2 regions of the Enterococcus sp. AZ170 genome follow, and region 1 is predicted to be linked to the other one. Evidence: a T-box and tRNA genes for the amino acid it is inferred to sense, from the RefSeq annotation. Region 1 holds a T-box; the other holds one or more tRNA genes.
What was found. The T-box of region 1 lies ahead of tyrS (tyrosine--tRNA ligase). A T-box ahead of a tRNA ligase gene usually reads a tRNA of that ligase, here a tRNA-Tyr.
Positions count from the first base shown of each region.

Region 2: it has a tRNA-Tyr gene. The T-box ahead of tyrS (tyrosine--tRNA ligase) is inferred to sense a tRNA for this amino acid. The anticodon was not compared.

Region 1 covers NZ_CP172947.1:1,231,714-1,241,055, forward strand. The annotation lists gene IGJ55_RS05950 (dihydrolipoyllysine-residue acetyltransferase) at 1-576, shown strand, start outside; gene lpdA (dihydrolipoyl dehydrogenase) at 584-1,990, shown strand; gene IGJ55_RS05960 (YerC/YecD family TrpR-related protein) at 2,137-2,451, opposite strand; gene tyrS (tyrosine--tRNA ligase) at 2,876-4,144, opposite strand; T-box leader at 4,197-4,399, opposite strand; gene tyrP (tyrosine-tyramine antiporter) at 4,783-6,189, shown strand; gene tdc (tyrosine decarboxylase) at 6,241-8,097, shown strand; gene nhaC (Na+/H+ antiporter NhaC) at 8,245-9,342, shown strand, end outside.
Region 2 covers NZ_CP172947.1:1,476,433-1,485,774, forward strand. The annotation lists rRNA gene IGJ55_RS07095 (23S ribosomal RNA) at 1-881, shown strand, start outside; rRNA gene rrf (5S ribosomal RNA) at 979-1,094, shown strand; tRNA gene IGJ55_RS07105 (tRNA-Asn) at 1,102-1,175, shown strand; tRNA gene IGJ55_RS07110 (tRNA-Ser) at 1,223-1,311, shown strand; tRNA gene IGJ55_RS07115 (tRNA-Glu) at 1,327-1,398, shown strand; tRNA gene IGJ55_RS07120 (tRNA-Val) at 1,411-1,483, shown strand; tRNA gene IGJ55_RS07125 (tRNA-Asp) at 1,493-1,566, shown strand; tRNA gene IGJ55_RS07130 (tRNA-Phe) at 1,580-1,652, shown strand; tRNA gene IGJ55_RS07135 (tRNA-Tyr) at 1,656-1,736, shown strand; tRNA gene IGJ55_RS07140 (tRNA-Trp) at 1,747-1,817, shown strand; tRNA gene IGJ55_RS07145 (tRNA-His) at 1,831-1,903, shown strand; tRNA gene IGJ55_RS07150 (tRNA-His) at 1,936-2,008, shown strand; tRNA gene IGJ55_RS07155 (tRNA-Gln) at 2,023-2,094, shown strand; tRNA gene IGJ55_RS07160 (tRNA-Cys) at 2,130-2,200, shown strand; tRNA gene IGJ55_RS07165 (tRNA-Leu) at 2,217-2,300, shown strand; gene IGJ55_RS07170 (transposase) at 2,520-3,425, opposite strand; gene IGJ55_RS07175 (sigma 54-interacting transcriptional regulator) at 3,671-6,334, opposite strand; gene IGJ55_RS07180 (PTS lactose/cellobiose transporter subunit IIA) at 6,590-6,925, shown strand; gene IGJ55_RS07185 (PTS sugar transporter subunit IIB) at 6,951-7,253, shown strand; gene IGJ55_RS07190 (PTS sugar transporter subunit IIC) at 7,278-8,537, shown strand; gene IGJ55_RS07195 (tyrosine-protein phosphatase) at 8,550-9,342, shown strand, end outside.

The DNA.
Region 1 (9,342 bases):
CGTAAGAAATTTAAAGATGTTGCAGCAGCAAACGGTACGAAATTAACATTCTTACCTTACGTTGTGAAAGCATTGACAGCAACGGTTCAAAAATTCCCAATCTTGAATGCATCAATTGATGACGCAGCACAAGAAATTGTTTATAAAAACTACTATAACATTGGTATTGCAACAGATACTGATCATGGTTTATATGTACCAAACGTTAAAAATGCGAATACTAAGAGCATGTTTGCGATCGCTGATGAAATCAACGAAAAAGCAGCTCTTGCAATCGAAGGCAAATTAACTGGTGCGGATATGCGTGATGGTTCTATCACAATCAGTAATATCGGTTCAGTTGGTGGCGGCTGGTTCACACCAGTTATTAACTACCCTGAAGTTGCGATTTTAGGTGTTGGTACAATCGCTACTCAACCAGTTGTAAATGCAGATGGTGAAATCGTCGTTGGACGTGTCATGAAACTTTCAATGAGTTTTGACCACCGTATCGTTGATGGCGCAACTGCTCAAAAAGCAATGAACAACATCAAGCGTTTATTAGCTGATCCAGAATTATTATTAATGGAAGGATGATTATCACATGGTAGTAGGAGATTTCGCCATTGAATTAGATACAGTCGTAATTGGTTCAGGCCCTGGAGGATACGTTGCAGCGATTCGTGCTGCTGAAATGGGTCAAAAAGTTGCGATCATTGAACGTGAGTTTATCGGCGGTGTATGTTTAAACGTTGGATGTATTCCTTCTAAAGCATTGATCGCAGCTGGACATCACTATCAAGAATCATTAGATTCAACTATGTTTGGTGTAACAGCTAAAGAGGTTGAGTTAGACTTTACAAAAACACAAGAATGGAAAGACAACAAAGTTGTTAATACGTTGACAAGCGGTGTTGGTTTCCTTCTTAAAAAACATAAAATCGAAATTATTGAAGGAGAAGCGTTTTTCGTTGATGAAAACACATTACGTGTGATTCATCCAGATTCAGCGCAAACATACTCATTCAATAATGCAATCGTAGCGACAGGTTCTCGCCCAATCGAAATCCCAGGATTTAAATTTGGCGGCCGTGTCTTAGATTCTACAGGTGGTTTGAACTTGAAAGAAGTGCCTAAGAAATTTGTGATCATCGGTGGCGGTGTTATCGGTGCAGAATTAGGTGGCGCATATGCGAACCTTGGTTCTGAAGTAACGATTTTAGAAGGTAGTCCTTCAATTTTACCAACATATGAAAAAGATATGGTTAAATTAGTTACAGATGATTTCAAGAAGAAAAATGTAACAGTTGTAACCAAAGCGATGGCTAAAGAAGCAATCGACAACGGCGACAGCGTAACGGTTAAATATGAAGTAGACGGCAAAGAAGAATCAGTAACTGCTGACTACGTAATGGTAACAGTTGGACGTCGTCCAAACACAGATGATCTTGGTTTAGAACAAGCTGGTGTTGAAGTTGGCGAACGTGGTTTAGTTCAAGTGGACAAACAAGGTAGAACAAACGTATCAAACATCTTCGCTATTGGGGATATCGTACCAGGCGCTGCTCTTGCTCATAAAGCAAGCTACGAAGCAAAAATTGCCGCTGAAGCAATTTCTGGTAAAAAAGTAGAAGTAGACTACAAAGCAATGCCTGCTGTAGCCTTTACTGATCCTGAATTAGCAAGTGTTGGTATGACAATCGCTGAAGCCAAAGAAGCGGGATTAGAAGCTACAGCTTACAAATTCCCATTCGCTGGTAACGGCCGTGCTATTTCTTTAGGTAAAACTGAAGGATTCGTACGTTTGGTAACAACAAACGAAGACAATGTCATTATCGGAGCACAAATCGGTGGAGTTGGCGCAAGTGATATGATTTCTGAATTATCATTAGCGGTTGAATCTGGCATGAATGCTGAAGATATTGCATTAACAATCCATCCACACCCATCTTTAGGGGAAATTACTATGGATGCTTCTGAATTGGCTTTAGGTTTGCCAATTCATATTTAAATAGCATATTTGTCACACAAAGAAAGACCGAGCTGGCCAGGCTCGGTCTTTTGTTTTAGTTTTAATTGAAAAGACTGTTAAAACTTAGTAAGATTTCACAACTTTTAACCGTCTTTTTTGTTATTCGGTATCACTAAGCCTATGTTTCAGCGATGAAGCTCTCTATCATCTTGCTCATCGATTCTATGGACCATTTCAAGCAATCCACCGTTTCCCTCATCTATGATTCTTTTCACTCTAGAAATCGTTGTAGTGCTGCTGCCAGTGGCTTCAGCGATATCACTATACGTTTTATTTAGTAACAGTAACTTTGCGACTTCAAAGCGCTGAATCATAGAATCCAGCTCTTTTAATGTCATTAAGTCATCGAAATAATTGTAGCAATCCTCCAAGGTTTCTAAAGCCAATAGAGAACGGAAAAACTCATCACCGTGGCCGTCTTGTATCTTGTCGATTTTCATAAGTCCCTCCTAATTTAAAAGCTGAGCGAGCTTGTCCAGCCTCGACTGGAAAATAGGAAAAACTGAATGAGACGCTTTTTGTCTCATTCAGTTTTTATCTTTTTCTCGAGAGGCTAGCTCGTGAAGCTAGATAAAACAAAGTGCGGCAGATGATCCAGTTCTAACAGAAAAATAGGAAAATAAGAGGGTGATACTTTTTGCCACAATCCTATTTTATCTTTTTCCGAAGAGTTAGCCCGTAAAGCTAGATAACTTATTCTACCGATACGTCAAAATACACTGTAAACTTTTCAGTAAGCATTTTTTATTATAAAACTTTTTTTTATTTTGTCCAGTGAATTGAGTGAATTAATGCAAAAAATGAAACAAAAGGGAAGCATACTAATTTTAGTTTGCTTCCCTTTTAAAATAGCCTATTTAGTTTTTACTTAGAAATCAATTTCACTAAAGTGTATTGTTTTTTACCTTTACGAACAATAATGAATTTGCCATCAAAGCTGTGCTCTGCTGTAACGACAAAGTCCAACTCTTTAATACGGTCACCATTGATTGAAATTGCACCATTTGTGATATCTTCTCTCGCTTGGCGTTTAGAAGGTTCAATGCCAAGTTCAATCAACCAATCGACAAGAGTTTGACCAAGTATTTCTGTTTCAATAGTAGGCATGTTTTTAAAGCCTTCTTCAATTTGTTTTGAGGTTAGATTTTTTACGTTACCAGAAAATAGGGCTTCTGAAATTGCTAATGCATCATTTAGATCAGCTTCACTATGCACAAATTTTGTCATTTCTGCGGCTAACACACGTTGTGCTTCACGTAAATGTGGTTCGGTTTCTACTTTAACTTCTAATGCATCGATCTCGTCTTTTGTTAAGAAGGTAAAGAACTTCAAGTACTTGATTACGTCACGGTCATCTTGGTTTACCCAGAATTGGTAGAATTCGTAAGGGGTTGTTTTTTCTGGATCCAACCAAACAGCACCACCAGCTGTTTTACCGAATTTTGTTCCATCTGCTTTTAGCATCAATGGAATGGTTAATCCAAAGGCTTTTGCATCTGCGCCTTCTTTTTTACGAATCAAATCTAGGCCTGCGGTAATATTGCCCCATTGATCGGCTCCACCGATTTGCATACGAACGTTATTGTGTTGGAATAAGTGTAAAAAGTCCATTGATTGAAGAATTTGGTACGTAAACTCTGTAAATGAAATCCCTGTTTCTAAACGACTTGCTACAATATCTTTGGCAAGCATGGTATTGATATTGAAGAATTTACCGTAATCTCTCAAGAAATCCAATAAAGTCAGGTTGTGCGTCCAATCGTAGTTGTTGACCAAAGTTAATGTGTTATCTGTATCCACCGCAAATAATTTTTCCATTTGTCTGGTTAAAGAATCAACATTGTGTTGAACAGTCTCCATTGTTTGCAATTGACGTTCGGTTGTTCGCCCACTTGGATCTCCGATCGTTCCAGTTGCGCCACCGATCAAAATAAACGGCTGGTGTCCAAACGCTTGGAATCTTTTTAGCATCATAAAAGGAATCAAATGCCCAATATGCATACTATCTCCTGTAGGATCAACACCGCAATATAGTGAAATGCTCTCGGTTTCAACGTATTCACGTAGACCTTCGCTATCTGTTTGTTGGTTGATGGCGCCACGCCATTCTAATTCATCAATAATGTTTGTCATGTTTCTTCTTCCTTCCCTAAATAAAATAAAAAACGTCCCATAGGCTAATAGCCTATGGGACGAACTTCGCCGTGTTACCACCCAAATTGTATATGAAACATCATATACCTCTCAAATCTGTATCGTAGATAGACGCCTACTTACGGTAGGAAACTAAAAGTGTAATTCACAAAAAATGTATATGCCAACTCTCACTAAATGTTGACTCTCTGAAATAGGGACATTCTTGCTACTGTGCTTTATTAAAGTTTGATATGTGATTTTGTAGCAATTCTACGACAAATAAGCCAACTTGTCAAATACTTCTTTTTTTCTTTTATTATTTTTAAATGTGGGAATTTTCATATAAATAGTTTCCTCTTTAATCTAGGTTTTTTGAAAGCAGAAAAAGACTAGTATAATTTCTAACAATTATGAACGAGCTTTTTACAATTAGCTGTTTTATGTTATTTTTTTCACACAAACGCTTTACTACAGTGGAGCATTGACGCGCTATATAGAGTAGGGAAATGTTAAATAACGGGTTATTTTTTTAATTCTACTCTTTTTGACTTGGGTGTAAAACGTACCTATACTTTGGGAGTGATTTCACATGTGAGAAACAAAAATTAAATTAAATCAGGAGGTCAAATTTAAACATGAATAAGAAATTATCATTATTTGGACTAATTGGAATTACCATGGCCTTTTTCGGAACGGTTCGTAGTGTTCCAACCTTAGCATCTACCGGGTGGGCACAAATTTTTTATATGCTAATTGCAGCATGTTGCTTTGCTTTACCAATTGCTTTGATTTCAGCCGAATTATCAACTGGTTGGCCGGAAGAAGGCGGTCCACAAGTTTGGGTACGTAATGCTTTTGGTGAAAAATGGGGTTTTGTTACGTCATGGTTATTATGGGTACAAATGTTTTTCGGAATGGTCATGGTTGCTTCAACTGTAGGTGTATTACTAGGTTACGTGATCGACCGTCCAGATTTAGGGCATAATAATTTATTTATTTTTATTATGATATTGATTTCTTATTGGGGCATTACGTTACTTAATTTGAAATTTGACATGGTAAAAATTGCTGGTGACTGGGGCGCTGTGATCGGTGTCTATATACCTTTTGTTGCTTTAGTCGTTTTAGGGATGATGTATATGGCAAAACACGGAATCAACCAAGAAAGCTACTTAGGTCATTTTGAAGCAAGTAAATTATTACCAGATTTTAGTGATTTAGGAAGCTTGCCAACGTTGACAGGGATCATCTTCATTTTTGCTGGGGTAGAAATTTCATCTGTTCACGCAAATAACATTGATAATCCAAAACGAAATTATCCAATCGCAGTTATTGCATCTGTTTTACTATTAGTTGTGTTTAACTTAGCTGCTGGTTTAAGTGTAGCAGATAGTGTACCAGCTGGAAAAATGGAACTTGCTAACATCACGCAACCATTTGTGATCATGACACAAGATCTTGGGATTCCTGCGATTTTCAATAATATTATTTCCTTGATGATTTTAATCGGTGTTTTAGTTCAATTAAGCGCTTGGGTCCTAGGTCCAAGTAAATCAATGATCAAAGTTGCAGAAGAAGGAAACTTACCACCATTCTTCCAAAAACGGAATGCAAAAGGAATTCCAATTGTTTTTGTCATGATCCAAGCGATTGTTATTTCACTTGTGTCATTCTTATATGTTGTAGTTCCAGATATTAGTGCCGCATTTTTGATTATCACAATCACAACCACAATTCTTTATTGCGTGGTCTATCTATTGATTTCACTTTCAGCGATTAAATTACGTTACAGCATGCCGACTGTGAAACGTCCATTTAGATTAGGAAGTAAAGGCAATGGTTTGATGTGGTTTGTCTCTACTTTAGCAATTGTTAGTGTGGTTGTGACGATTCTAGTCAGCTTGATTCCGCCAACCTCTGTTCCGCAAAGTGGACATGTTGCTTATGTTATTTATCAAGTTGCAGCGACGGTCATTATGATCGGTATTGCCTTGATCATTTATAAGAGAAAGAAACCAGAATGGAAGAAAATAGATAAATAAGAAACAACATTTTCAGCATGATCAATTATGAAACTATCGGAGGAAAATATCATGAAAAATTTCAACACAGATGATACAAATTTAAAAGCATTATTTATAGGTGATAAAGGTGAAAACGTTGATTTATTCAAAGAACTGCTAAATAAAATGATCGATGAACATGTTGGCTGGAGACAAAACTACATGCCACAAGATTTACCAGTTATTTCACCACAAGATAGAAGTTCTAAAAGTTTCCAAGAAACAGCGGACAATATGAGAAATGTCTTCAATGTATTATCTTCACGTTTACGTACAGAATCACTTCCATGGCACTCAGCAGGTCGTTTTTGGGGTCATATGAACGCTGAAACATTAATGCCATCAATTGTCGCCTATACAACTGCAATGCTGTGGAATGGCAATAACGTGGCTTATGAGTCATCGCCTGCAACTTCACAAATGGAAGAAGAAGTTGGAATGGAATTTGCAACATTGATGGGCTATGAAGATGGTTGGGGTCATATTGCAGCAGATGGTTCAATCGCTAACTTAGAAGGTTTATGGTACGCCCGCAATATGAAATCTTTACCATTCGCCATCAAAGCCGTTGTGCCAGAAATGGTTGCAGGTAAAACAGACTGGGAATTATTGAACATGTCAACAACGGAAGTCTTAGATATTTTAGATCAGGTACAAGATAACTTTGACGAAATCAAAGCACAATCAGCTCGTAGTGGTAAAAACTTGGATAAATTAGGTAAATGGATCGTACCACAAACGAAACACTATTCATGGTTAAAAGCCGCTGACATTATCGGTATTGGTTTAGATCAAGTGATTGCCGGTGAAGTAAATAGTGAATACCGCATGGATATTGACAAACTAGAAGCCCAAATTCGTGATTTAGCAGCTCAAGGTATTCCAACGCTTGGTGTTGTAGGCGTGGTTGGTTCAACTGAAGAAGGACAAGTTGACCGTATCGACCAAATCATTGCTTTGCGTGATAAATTAGCCAAAGAAGGGATTTACTTCTATGTACACGTCGATGCAGCGTATGGTGGGTATGGTCGTTCAATCTTCTTAGATGAAAAGGATCAATTTATTGAATGGGACAAAATCGAGGACGTTTATGCTAAACATAACATCTTCCAAGAAAAAAATGATTGGCTAACAAGAGAAGTTTATGATTCTTTTAAAGCAATCGAACAAGCTGAATCTGTAACGATCGATCCACACAAAATGGGCTATATTCCTTATTCAGCTGGTGGTGTTGTAATCAAAGATATCCGCATGCGTGACGTGATTTCTTACTTTGCGACCTATGTTTTTGAAAAAGGGGCGGATATTCCAGCATTATTAGGTGCTTATATTCTTGAAGGATCTAAAGCAGGAGCAACAGCAGCGGCTGTTTGGACAGCTCACAAAGTCTTACCATTAAACGTAACAGGTTACGGTAAATTGATGGGTGCAAGTATTGAAGGGGCTTATCATTTCTATCATTTTATTGATGGTTTAGAGTTTAAAGTGGGCGATAAAACGATCGAGATCCATGCATTGACAAAACCAGACTTTAACATGGTGGATTATGTATTTAATGAAAAAGGAAATACAGATCTTGTGAAAATGAACAAATTGAATCATGATTTTTATGACTATGCATCTTATGCAAAAGGTGGATTATATAACAACGAATTCATTACATCACATACCGATTTTGCAATTGAAGAATATGGTCACAGTCCGTTTGAATTTGTAACCAGTTTAGGTTTTTCACGTGCTGAATGGGAACGCGCAGACAAAGTAACGATTTTACGTGCTGCTGGAATGTCTCCGTATATGAACGACAAAGAAGTCTTTGATGACTATGCTGAAAAAATCAAAGAAGCAATTCAAGAAAAATTAGAAGCAATCTACGCTGAGCAATAGCGTTGAATAACTGTAGGTGCGGTAAGGCGATAATACAGCTTTACCGCAGCTGCAGCTTTTCAATAAAAAAATAAATAAGAGGGAATGGTGAAATAGTGAGGGAGAAGTCTCTTGAGCCAACTCTCTATAAAAATGTGAGGAAGCTATATGAAAAAATATAAGGTGAATTTAAACGAAGCAGTTTTCTTATTAATAACATTATTATTGATGATTGGCATAAGTATTATTGGTTTTAGTATTCCTGCTCATGTCGCTATATTGCTTGCAATTGGCTATTTATTGTTATTTGCGGTGTATAAAAAATTTTCTTGGGATTTCATCCATAATGCGTTGATTGAAGGTGTTACTTCAGGCATTATTCCAATGCTGATTTTTATTTTGATTGGTGCGTTGATCAGTGTTTGGATCGCAGTAGGAACGATTCCCACGATCATGGTTTTAGGTTTTTCTTTCTTATCAGTCAAATTTTTTATTCCAACAGTTTTTATTGTTTGTGGTATTGTCGGTGGTGCTGTTGGTAGTTCTTTTACCACAATCTCAACGATTGGGATTGCCTTTTTAGGAATGGGTAGTTTAATTGGAATCGATCCTGCATTGACAACAGGTGCAATTGTTTCAGGAGCTTTTTTAGGCAATTCAATTTCACCGCTTTCTGATACAGTAAATTTAGCAGCAGCCATTTCAGAAGTCGATTTATTTGAACATTTGAAAAATACATATAAAACAGCAATTCCAGCTGCTGTACTTTCGTTCGGTTATTTTCTAATTATGGGATTACGCTATGAGGGTACTTTAGATAGTACAAGTATTCATGGCATTATAAATACATTAAATAATAATTTTACGATTTCCTTTGTCGAGATGATTCCTTTGGCGATCTTGTTCGTTTGTGCATGGAAAAAAATTCCTGCAATACCTACATTACTCTTAAGTATTTGCGTATCACTCATTTTGATGTTCTTCACAAGTACACACTTTTCATTTGTAGAAACAGCTGATATGATTCAAAATGGTTTTGTTTCTCATACCGGCAATATGCAAGTAGATGAGCTTCTTTCTAGAGGTGGGATTCAAAGTATGATGTGGTCTGTATCATTGATCATTTTGGCGTTAGCCTTAGGTGGATTATTAGTGGAAATGGAAATTATCGACTGTTTGCTTCAACGATTTGAAGCAGTGATTGATTCTCGGTATAAATTGATTTTCATTACAATGATGAGTTCGATCGGAATCAATGGACTGATT
Region 2 (9,342 bases), 240 kb from region 1:
AGTACCTGTGAAGATGCAGGTTACCCGCGACAGGACGGAAAGACCCCATGGAGCTTTACTGTAGCTTGATATTGAGTGTTTGTACCACATGTACAGGATAGGTAGGAGCCGATGAACCCGGAACGCTAGTTTCGGTGGAGGCGCTGGTGGGATACTACCCTTGTGTTATGAACCCTCTAACCCGCACCACTTATCGTGGTGGGAGACAGTGTCAGGTGGGCAGTTTGACTGGGGCGGTCGCCTCCTAAAGAGTAACGGAGGCGCCCAAAGGTTCCCTCAGAATGGTTGGAAATCATTCGCAGAGTGTAAAGGCAGAAGGGAGCTTGACTGCGAGACTTACAAGTCGAGCAGGGACGAAAGTCGGGCTTAGTGATCCGGTGGTTCCGCATGGAAGGGCCATCGCTCAACGGATAAAAGCTACCCTGGGGATAACAGGCTTATCTCCCCCAAGAGTCCACATCGACGGGGAGGTTTGGCACCTCGATGTCGGCTCGTCGCATCCTGGGGCTGTAGTCGGTCCCAAGGGTTGGGCTGTTCGCCCATTAAAGCGGCACGCGAGCTGGGTTCAGAACGTCGTGAGACAGTTCGGTCCCTATCCGTCGCGGGCGTTGGAAATTTGAGAGGAGCTGTCCTTAGTACGAGAGGACCGGGATGGACTTACCGCTGGTGTACCAGTTGTTCTGCCAAGGGCATTGCTGGGTAGCTATGTAGGGAAGGGATAAACGCTGAAAGCATCTAAGTGTGAAGCCCACCTCAAGATGAGATTTCCCATTTCTTTAAGAAAGTAAGACCCCTCAGAGATGATGAGGTAGATAGGTTGGAAGTGGAAGTGCAGTGATGTACGGAGCGGACCAATACTAATCGGTCGAGGACTTAACCAAAGAAACGAAATAAAAAAGTTTTTCGGAATGTTTGATTCTATTACTTCAATCCAGTTTTGAGTGAATAATCACTCAACTAAATAGCAACAACACCCAGTGTGGTGGCGATAGCGAGAAGGATACACCTGTTCCCATGCCGAACACAGAAGTTAAGCTTCTTAGCGCCGATTGTAGTGAAGGGTTTCCCTTTGTGAGAGTAGGACGTCGCCACGCTAATTATTCCGGCATAGCTCAGTTGGTAGTAGCGCATGACTGTTAATCATGATGTCGTAGGTTCGAGTCCTACTGCCGGAGTTCCTTAATATAGGACTTATGAGTAATACTTTGCTTCCTTTAACTCTGGAGAGTTGTCCGAGTGGCCGAAGGAGCATGATTGGAAATCATGTAGACGGTTAACGCTGTCTCAAGGGTTCGAATCCCTTACTCTCCGTATTAAGTTTTTATTGGCCCGTTGGTCAAGCGGTTAAGACACCGCCCTTTCACGGCGGTATCACGGGTTCGATTCCCGTACGGGTCATTTATATTTTTTGGAGGTTTAGCTCAGCTGGGAGAGCACCTGCCTTACAAGCAGGGGGTCGGCGGTTCGATCCCGTCAACCTCCATTAAATTACGGTTTGGTAGTTCAGCTGGTTAGAATGCCTGCCTGTCACGCAGGAGGTCGCGGGTTCGAGTCCCGTCCAGACCGTTTTACATTTTTTGGCGCAGTAGCTCAGTTGGTAGAGCAACGGATTGAAGCTCCGTGTGTCGGCAGTTCGATTCTGTCTTGCGCCATTTGGAGGAATAGCGAAGTGGCTAAACGCGACGGACTGTAAATCCGTTCCTTAGGGTTCAGTGGTTCGAATCCACTTTCCTCCATTATCTTAGTAGGGATATAGTTAAACGGTATAACTACGGTCTCCAAAACCGTCATTGTGGGTTCGATTCCTACTATCCCTGTTAATAGTTTATGGCGATTGTGGTGAAGTGGTTAACACAGCGGATTGTGGTTCCGCCATGCGTGGGTTCGATCCCCATCAGTCGCCCTTAGCTTTTAATTTTTATTATATGTTTTATGGCGATTGTGGTGAAGTGGTTAACACAGCGGATTGTGGTTCCGCCACGCGTGGGTTCGATTCCCATCAGTCGCCCTTAGTTCTAATTTTGGGGTATAGCCAAGCGGTAAGGCAACAGGTTTTGATCCTGTCATGCGTTGGTTCGAATCCAGCTACCCCAGTTTTCTCTTTTAGAGATTGTTTTATAGTTAAATATGGCGGTATAGCCAAGTGGTAAGGCAGAGGTCTGCAAAACCTTCATCACCGGTTCAAATCCGGTTACCGCCTTGCAAAATTATTTCATGCCGGCGTGGCGGAATTGGCAGACGCGCTGGACTCAAAATCCAGTGCCCGCGAGGGCGTGCCGGTTCGACCCCGGCCGCCGGTATAAAAAAACTACGATGATCATCGTAGTTTTTTTTATGAAATTATGAAATATCGGCTCTTTGTCAACTAATGTTGGTAAAGAAAAACCAAAGAATTAAATCGATTAGTATGATCCCTAGAGGAACTTTCCTCTAGGTTTTTTGGCTCTTTGTCAACTAATGTTGGTGAAGAAAATCTAAAGAATTAAATCGATTAATATGATTCCTAGAGGAAATTTCCTCTAGGTTTTTCTATTTTCTTGAAAAAGAATAGTGCCAAAACATAAAGAAATTCTCAACTTAAAATTGTAAAAATTACGAAACCCATAAGCATTTCTCTTCAACACTTTAATATGGTTGTTTAAACATTCCAATGGTCCATTAGAATAAGGCAATTCTAGCGCATTTTTAATTTCATTTTTGTACTTCTTAAAAGTACCAATAGTCGTTTGATAATAGGTAGGAAGACGACAAAAATCTTCGTCTAATAGTGCACAAAACCGAGCAAAATCTCTTGTCTGTACGGCATAAAGAAAGTCCTGATAACAGGTGTAGCCACTTTTCAATTCGTCATCATACGCAAGTAATCGATCCACGACTTTTGTTTCAGTTAAATAAGTGCGGAAGGTGAGTCGATTGATTTTTTTAGGTTCATAAAATCGTTTCAAGACACGGTAAACAGAGGAAACTGAGACCTTCTTTTGACGCGCAATTTCACTCATAGAGGAAACTGAGACCTTCTTTTGACGCGCAATTTCACTCATAGAAGTGGTTTTTCTGAGCAGATCGGCAATGGATAACTTCACTTTAGTTGAAATCGAACAATGTTTTTCAACAAGACTCGTTTTAGCAACGAACGATCGATTGCAGGATTGACAGAAGAAACGGCGTTTCTTCAAGCGTAAATGAGTTTGATACTCCGAAACATCATTCAATAAAATCAGACAGCTTGTAAAGCCCCAACGGATAATCGCCTCCTTTTCTTCTCCCTCATAGTGAGGACAAACATGAGCAGCATAATCGAGCGTACCAGAGAAGACCTGACAAATTCTTCCTTTGATCGATTCATTTTTTAAGCAAATTTCATTAAAAGTGATGTTTAAGTCTAGAATATCTAAGGTTTCTTTGATAAGATTTGTATAGGACATCTTGATTTCTCCTTTTTGAATGGTTTTAGACGACTTAATTCTAAAGGATATCAGGGTGTCTTTTCTATTATTTTGCATTAAAAAAGATGCCGGTGATTTCTCACCAACATCAGAAAGTATAGAGCCGAAATATCAAATTGTCTTTTTTCTTTTTCTATTCAGTTGAAAATAGTTGATCAACTCATTCTTTTATAAACTAAAAAAGTGGGAAATCAGAAGAAAATGATTTTTCACTTTTTTTAGTTTTAAAATAAAGATTCATTCATAAAAAATGCGGTAATATAAAAGATTTCATCTTCTGGAATTACAATGGCATAGTATGTTTCTAAAAATTGACTATTTTTTCGAACACTGGCAATTTCAGTTGAATATTTTTTTTTGAAAGCTAATGTTTTTGGAAAACTACTAACACTTTTATCCTTTTTTAGTCGATCAATCATGCAGACGACATGACAAGCTAAACCTACTTTTATTTCGTAAGAAACATTTGGATTGATTTCAGCAGCTATTGCTTCAACCCACTCTCGAACAGAGATTATTAGTTCTTTTCCGTGTTCATATTCTAGCATATTTGCGATATTATGTTGCATACCGTCAAAAGCAATCTCATAATCGATCAGTGATTGAATATTTTTAGTTTTAGTCTCATCTAAAGCATCTGTAATCGTAAAGTGTGGCGAAGTTAAGGAAAGTTGAAAAGTACCAATTGTACAAATGATTTTTCCAGAAAGAGTTAAATTTTTAAGCGTTTGTTCCAGTAATTTTTCGTCAGTAATTTGTAATGATATAAGTTCACAAGCATCTCCACGAAAGTTTAAGCGGTTACTCAGCATTTTTTTGATCAATTGAGCTGAGCCTTCACCAGTTGTACACAGTGTTAGAATATATAACTTTGATTCCTTTCGTTCATCGTCACTATTTTTTTGATAAGTAGAAAGGCCTTTAATGTTTCTGGTCGATTCAAATACCTCATTAAGTTCGTAACCTAGAGAAGCTTTTCTGCTCGCTTCCAGCACATGAAGAGTGCTGACTAGCTCAATACAGCGAATGTCAATACGCAGTTTTTGTTGCAACTCATCGCTAAAGTTGATTAACGACCCCATATCAACTAATAATAGGACGTCTTTTAGTTGATCTTTTGCTATTAGATAATTTTTAATATTGTTTAGAGTTACGATTGGTTTTTCCTCAAGAGACATATCAAAACCTACGGCAATTTGTTCCCCAAGTAATTTGTTGACAACACTTGCCATGCTAGTTGCAGTTGAATCACCGTGAGCAACAACGATGACTTCGACTTTCGCTCTTTTTTTATTTTTGTTTTCGTAAGAGGTAAAAAATAAGGCAAGAAAGCCAGCTTCATCTTCTGGAAGCTGAATACTAAAATCCGCTTCTATAACTGAGAGACAGTGTTGGGCTGTTTTGAAAAGGGTGGCATGTTCCTTTTTTATTTCTGTTATTCGAGGATTAATGATTCTTTGACCTCTCTTAACTCGTTGAATCGTATTATACAAATGAAGTGCCAATCCATAGCGAACATTATCAGATAAATGAAGATTTAACAATCGGGAAGCTTTTTCACATACTTTATTCGCCGTTGCAACAATCTCTGAACCGACGATTTGTTCAAGGTTCTTTAAATCAATGACTGAATCAGTATTATAGGAATGATAATAATTTGTTATCGTGGTATCAATGATTTCAGATGTTTGCGAAGTATCAAGGCCGATTCGCTCCATATCACTCATTTTTTGCTCGATGATTTGGTAGATATCATTATTTTTAGTGTCTTTTTGTAAAAATAAGGTTGTATCTTCATCATTAAACATGAAAAAACGTGCATTCATATTCGGAAGTAGTAGCCAAATTTTTGGACGATCTTCCGTGTTATAAAGGCCTTCACGGATGTAATGAGGCAGTTCATAACTACTGATTTTGATAGTTTCTTCTTGTCGAGCGATAAAGTGAGAATAGGCTTTTGCACAAAGTAGCTGTATATCGGCTTTTAGTTGACCTACATTATTAGGACAATGATAGCCCAATAATGCTCGAATCGTATTCGTAGAAACTTCTATCGGTGTTTTTAATTTCTTGGTTTCAGCTTGAAAAAAAGTTGAAATCAAGCTTAGCCGTTCGTCTAAACCACGATCTATTAAACTAGGAATTTTAATTCGCATGGGAATTCTACGGATAAACGTTTGTAGCAATGAAGAGGAAGTATCTTCAGTTGTTGCACAGACCAATAATACTTGGGCAGTTCTTTCACTATTGGTTTCACCAAGCCTTCGATAGATACCGCGATCAATAAAGGTGAACAGCATTTCCTGACCTTCAGGAGGGAGCCGATGAATTTCATCTAGAAAGAGAATACCGCCATTCGCTTTTTCCAATAGCCCGATACGATCATTATCTGCACCCGTGTAAGCACCTTTAAGAATACCAAAAATAGAACCTACTAATAATTGAGGATTGTTCGCATAATCGGCACAATTGAACGTAATAAAGTTAGAATCCGCTTTCAATTTAGCTTGGGAAACGGCATAGCTATAAATCAGTTCGGCAAACATACTTTTCCCGACACCTGTTTCTCCAGTCAATAATATATGCATGCCATTTGGCGGATATAGCACAGCTGCTTTAGCCTGTTCACCACAGTGAAATAGGCTAGGGCTTTTTTTGATGAAATCATCTAAAATAGTGCTTGTTTGTTTTTCTTTTGGACTTGTTGAACAAAAATAAATTGGTTTAGTACCACTTTTTTTAGCTTTTCCTAGCTTGACTAATTGATTCAAGTCACTGCTAACATTTGCACGTGTAAGATTCAATTGTTTAGCAATCTCACTGGCGGTTACCAGTTGATCTTCAGAATATTGTCCTAACAATTCTGCTATTTTTTCAATTCTTTTCATTTTTTTCCGACCTTTGATGAATAGTGTTTTTTTGTTCTATGCCCTTAAGTATAATGTTGAATAGTGAAATAGTCAAAGTCATCTGTTTTTGTATGCGTTAATGTGTTTTAATTTGTTGTTAAAATGTGTTTCGAAAATTATTTCTGGGAAACACATACAAGTGAAATCCTGCTTTATAGAGATTTTCTGTGTTTGGCACACTAGTTGCTTATATTAATATGAAAACGTAATTAGTGTTTGAAGGGAGACGGTCAAATGATTTCAGAGACAGATGTGATGCAAATCATCGTTTATGCAGGTAATGCAAAATCGCTGGCAATGAACGCAATTAAAGAAGCAAAAGGTGGAGAGATCACCGAGGCAAAAAGAATATTGGAGGAAAGCAAAGACAATTTAAAAATTGCCCATCAACATCATACAAACATTTTAAAAACCTTTGCAAGTAATCCAGATGAACCAGTAAATATGTTTTTGACTCATGCGCAAGATCATATGATGGCAGCAATTACAGCAACTGATTTTACAAAAGAATTTATTGAGTTACATGAAGAAATACAAGAATTGCGTACTTTAATTAAAGAGAATGCATAAAATCAAAATAGAAAAGGTGATCAGGATGAAAATTACATTAGCATGTGCAGGTGGAATGTCAACAGGAATGTTAGTTAAAAAAATGGAGGAGTATGCAAAATCCCAAGGAATCGAAGCGGATATTTCTGCATGCGGACTAAGTGAGCTAGAAGAAAAAGTAACAGGTTCAGATATCATTTTACTAGGCCCACAAGTGGGGTATCAATTAGATGATGTAAAAAATGAGTATCCAGATATTCCTGTATTGGTGATTGAAATGATGGATTACGGCATGATGAATGGGGAAAAAGTATTTAAAAATGCACAGGAAGTTATTGCATCGAGATAAGAATGAGTTAGGGGAGGATTACAAATGTCAGAAACAAAAAGAAGTTCATTTATCAACGGGTTGAATGTCTTTGTCAACAAATTTTCAAATAATACCTTTGTTAAAAGTATTGCGAATGGAATGATGATGACACTGCCGATTACTATTGTGGGAAGTCTGACAACGATTATTGGAATGATTCCAGGGTTGCCAGATATTGTTATGAAGGCTTGTTCATTAGGGACCTCAATTTCCAGTAATTTGATTACAATCTATGTAATTATTGGTATCTCTTGTGCAATGGCAAGAGAGAAAAAGGGCGATACGATTGCTTCAATCATTTTGTCTTTAGCTGCGTTCTTTGTTTTGACACCGATCACAGCTTTTGATATTGGGCAAGAGAAACCAGTCATGGCTTTTGAATTAACTTACCTAGGCTCAAAAGGTATTTTCGTTGGAATGATCGTGGCACTTATTGTGACTTGGGTCTTCGCAAAAATGGTAGAAAAGCGCATTACGTTTAGAATGCCCGAAAGTGTCCCAACGGCGATTGCTAAAACTTTTGAAGCAATTGTTCCAGCAGCTATTATTTTTATTGTGGTTATTATGATTAGTACGGCTTTTGCCGAAACTAAGTTCGGAAATATCCATGACTTTATTTATACGAATTTACAAACCCCTCTAGAAGCGTTAGGTGGATCGATTTGGTCAGCATTATTTATTATGTTTTTATCAGAATTGTTGTGGTTCTTTGGAATTCATGGAAGTATGGTAGTAAGTTCTGTCATTGCTGTTTTGTTTACAACTCAGGCTTATGCCAATATGGAAGCAGTTGCGGCAGGTGAAGTAGCTACAAATATTATTAATTCATTTTTCTTAGATGCATTTAAAGGACCAAGAGCATTGGCATTAGCTGTGATTTTAGTTTGGATGAGTAGAAGTGAAAAATTCAAATCAATTGGAAAAATTTCACTAATTCCAAGTATCTTTGGTATCACGGAACCAATGAAATTTGGTATACCAATGATCATGAACGCAATTATTTTCATCCCTTTGACACTTTCAGCTGCGATTTGTGTCGGTATTGCATATCTTGCAACGATTATTGGCTTTTTACCAGTTATTAGTGTAAATGTTCCCAAAAATCTACCGACGTTCTTATCTGGGTTTATGGCTGCTGGCTGGCAGGGATTAGTTGTACAGTTAATTCAATTTGTTGTGGTACTATTATTATATCTACCATTCATGAAAAAATTGGATAGCCAAGGAGTCACAGAAGAAGAAGCAACGCTTCAAAATCAATAGGAGAGTGAAATAATGCAAGCACTTCAAGTGAAAAGAATTGGGGATGAACTTGAGATTTGTATTCCTGATACAGTACAATTACCTGTGAAAGTGTATTATGGAACAGGTAGTACAACTGAAAATAAAACTGGATATTTAGAATTTACTGAAAAAGGGTGGCAAAAGACAAAAGATCCCAATTTTCAAGAACGACTTTATTTTCAACTACAAACCGATTCTGAACTATTTATTGGAGCAGAACGCCGTTTGCCATTAAATAATTTGTACAATTGTCGTGATATGGGCGGTTATCTTACTACAGATGGTCGATTAACAAGATGGGGGCAGGTTTTTCGATCAGATGCGTTACATCAAATTGATTCTCAAGGACAAGTTTATATGGAACGGATGGTTATAAAAAAGATTATTGATTTTCGTTCACCAGAAGAAATAGTGAAAGATCCTAACAAAATGATTTCAACGAGTGAGACGTTTAATTTTAATCCTCATGCTGATGTAGCGCAGCAGGCGAGTACACAATCTATTTCCAAAAAAGATGAAGATAAAATCGCTCATTTAGAACAACTAGTTCAGACTGAAGCAGGTCGAAACCAGTTGTATAAGAATCGAAATATGATGATCAAACAAATGGAACAATTGGTGATAGGAACAAATGCGATCGAGGCGTACAAACAATTTTTTAAAGTCCTATTGCAAGCTGATGTGACTCCTCTTATTTTTCATTGCCAAGGTGGCAAGGATCGAACTGGTTGGGCAGCTGCTTTGTATCTGGCTGCCTTAGGTGTGGATAAAGAGACAATTTATC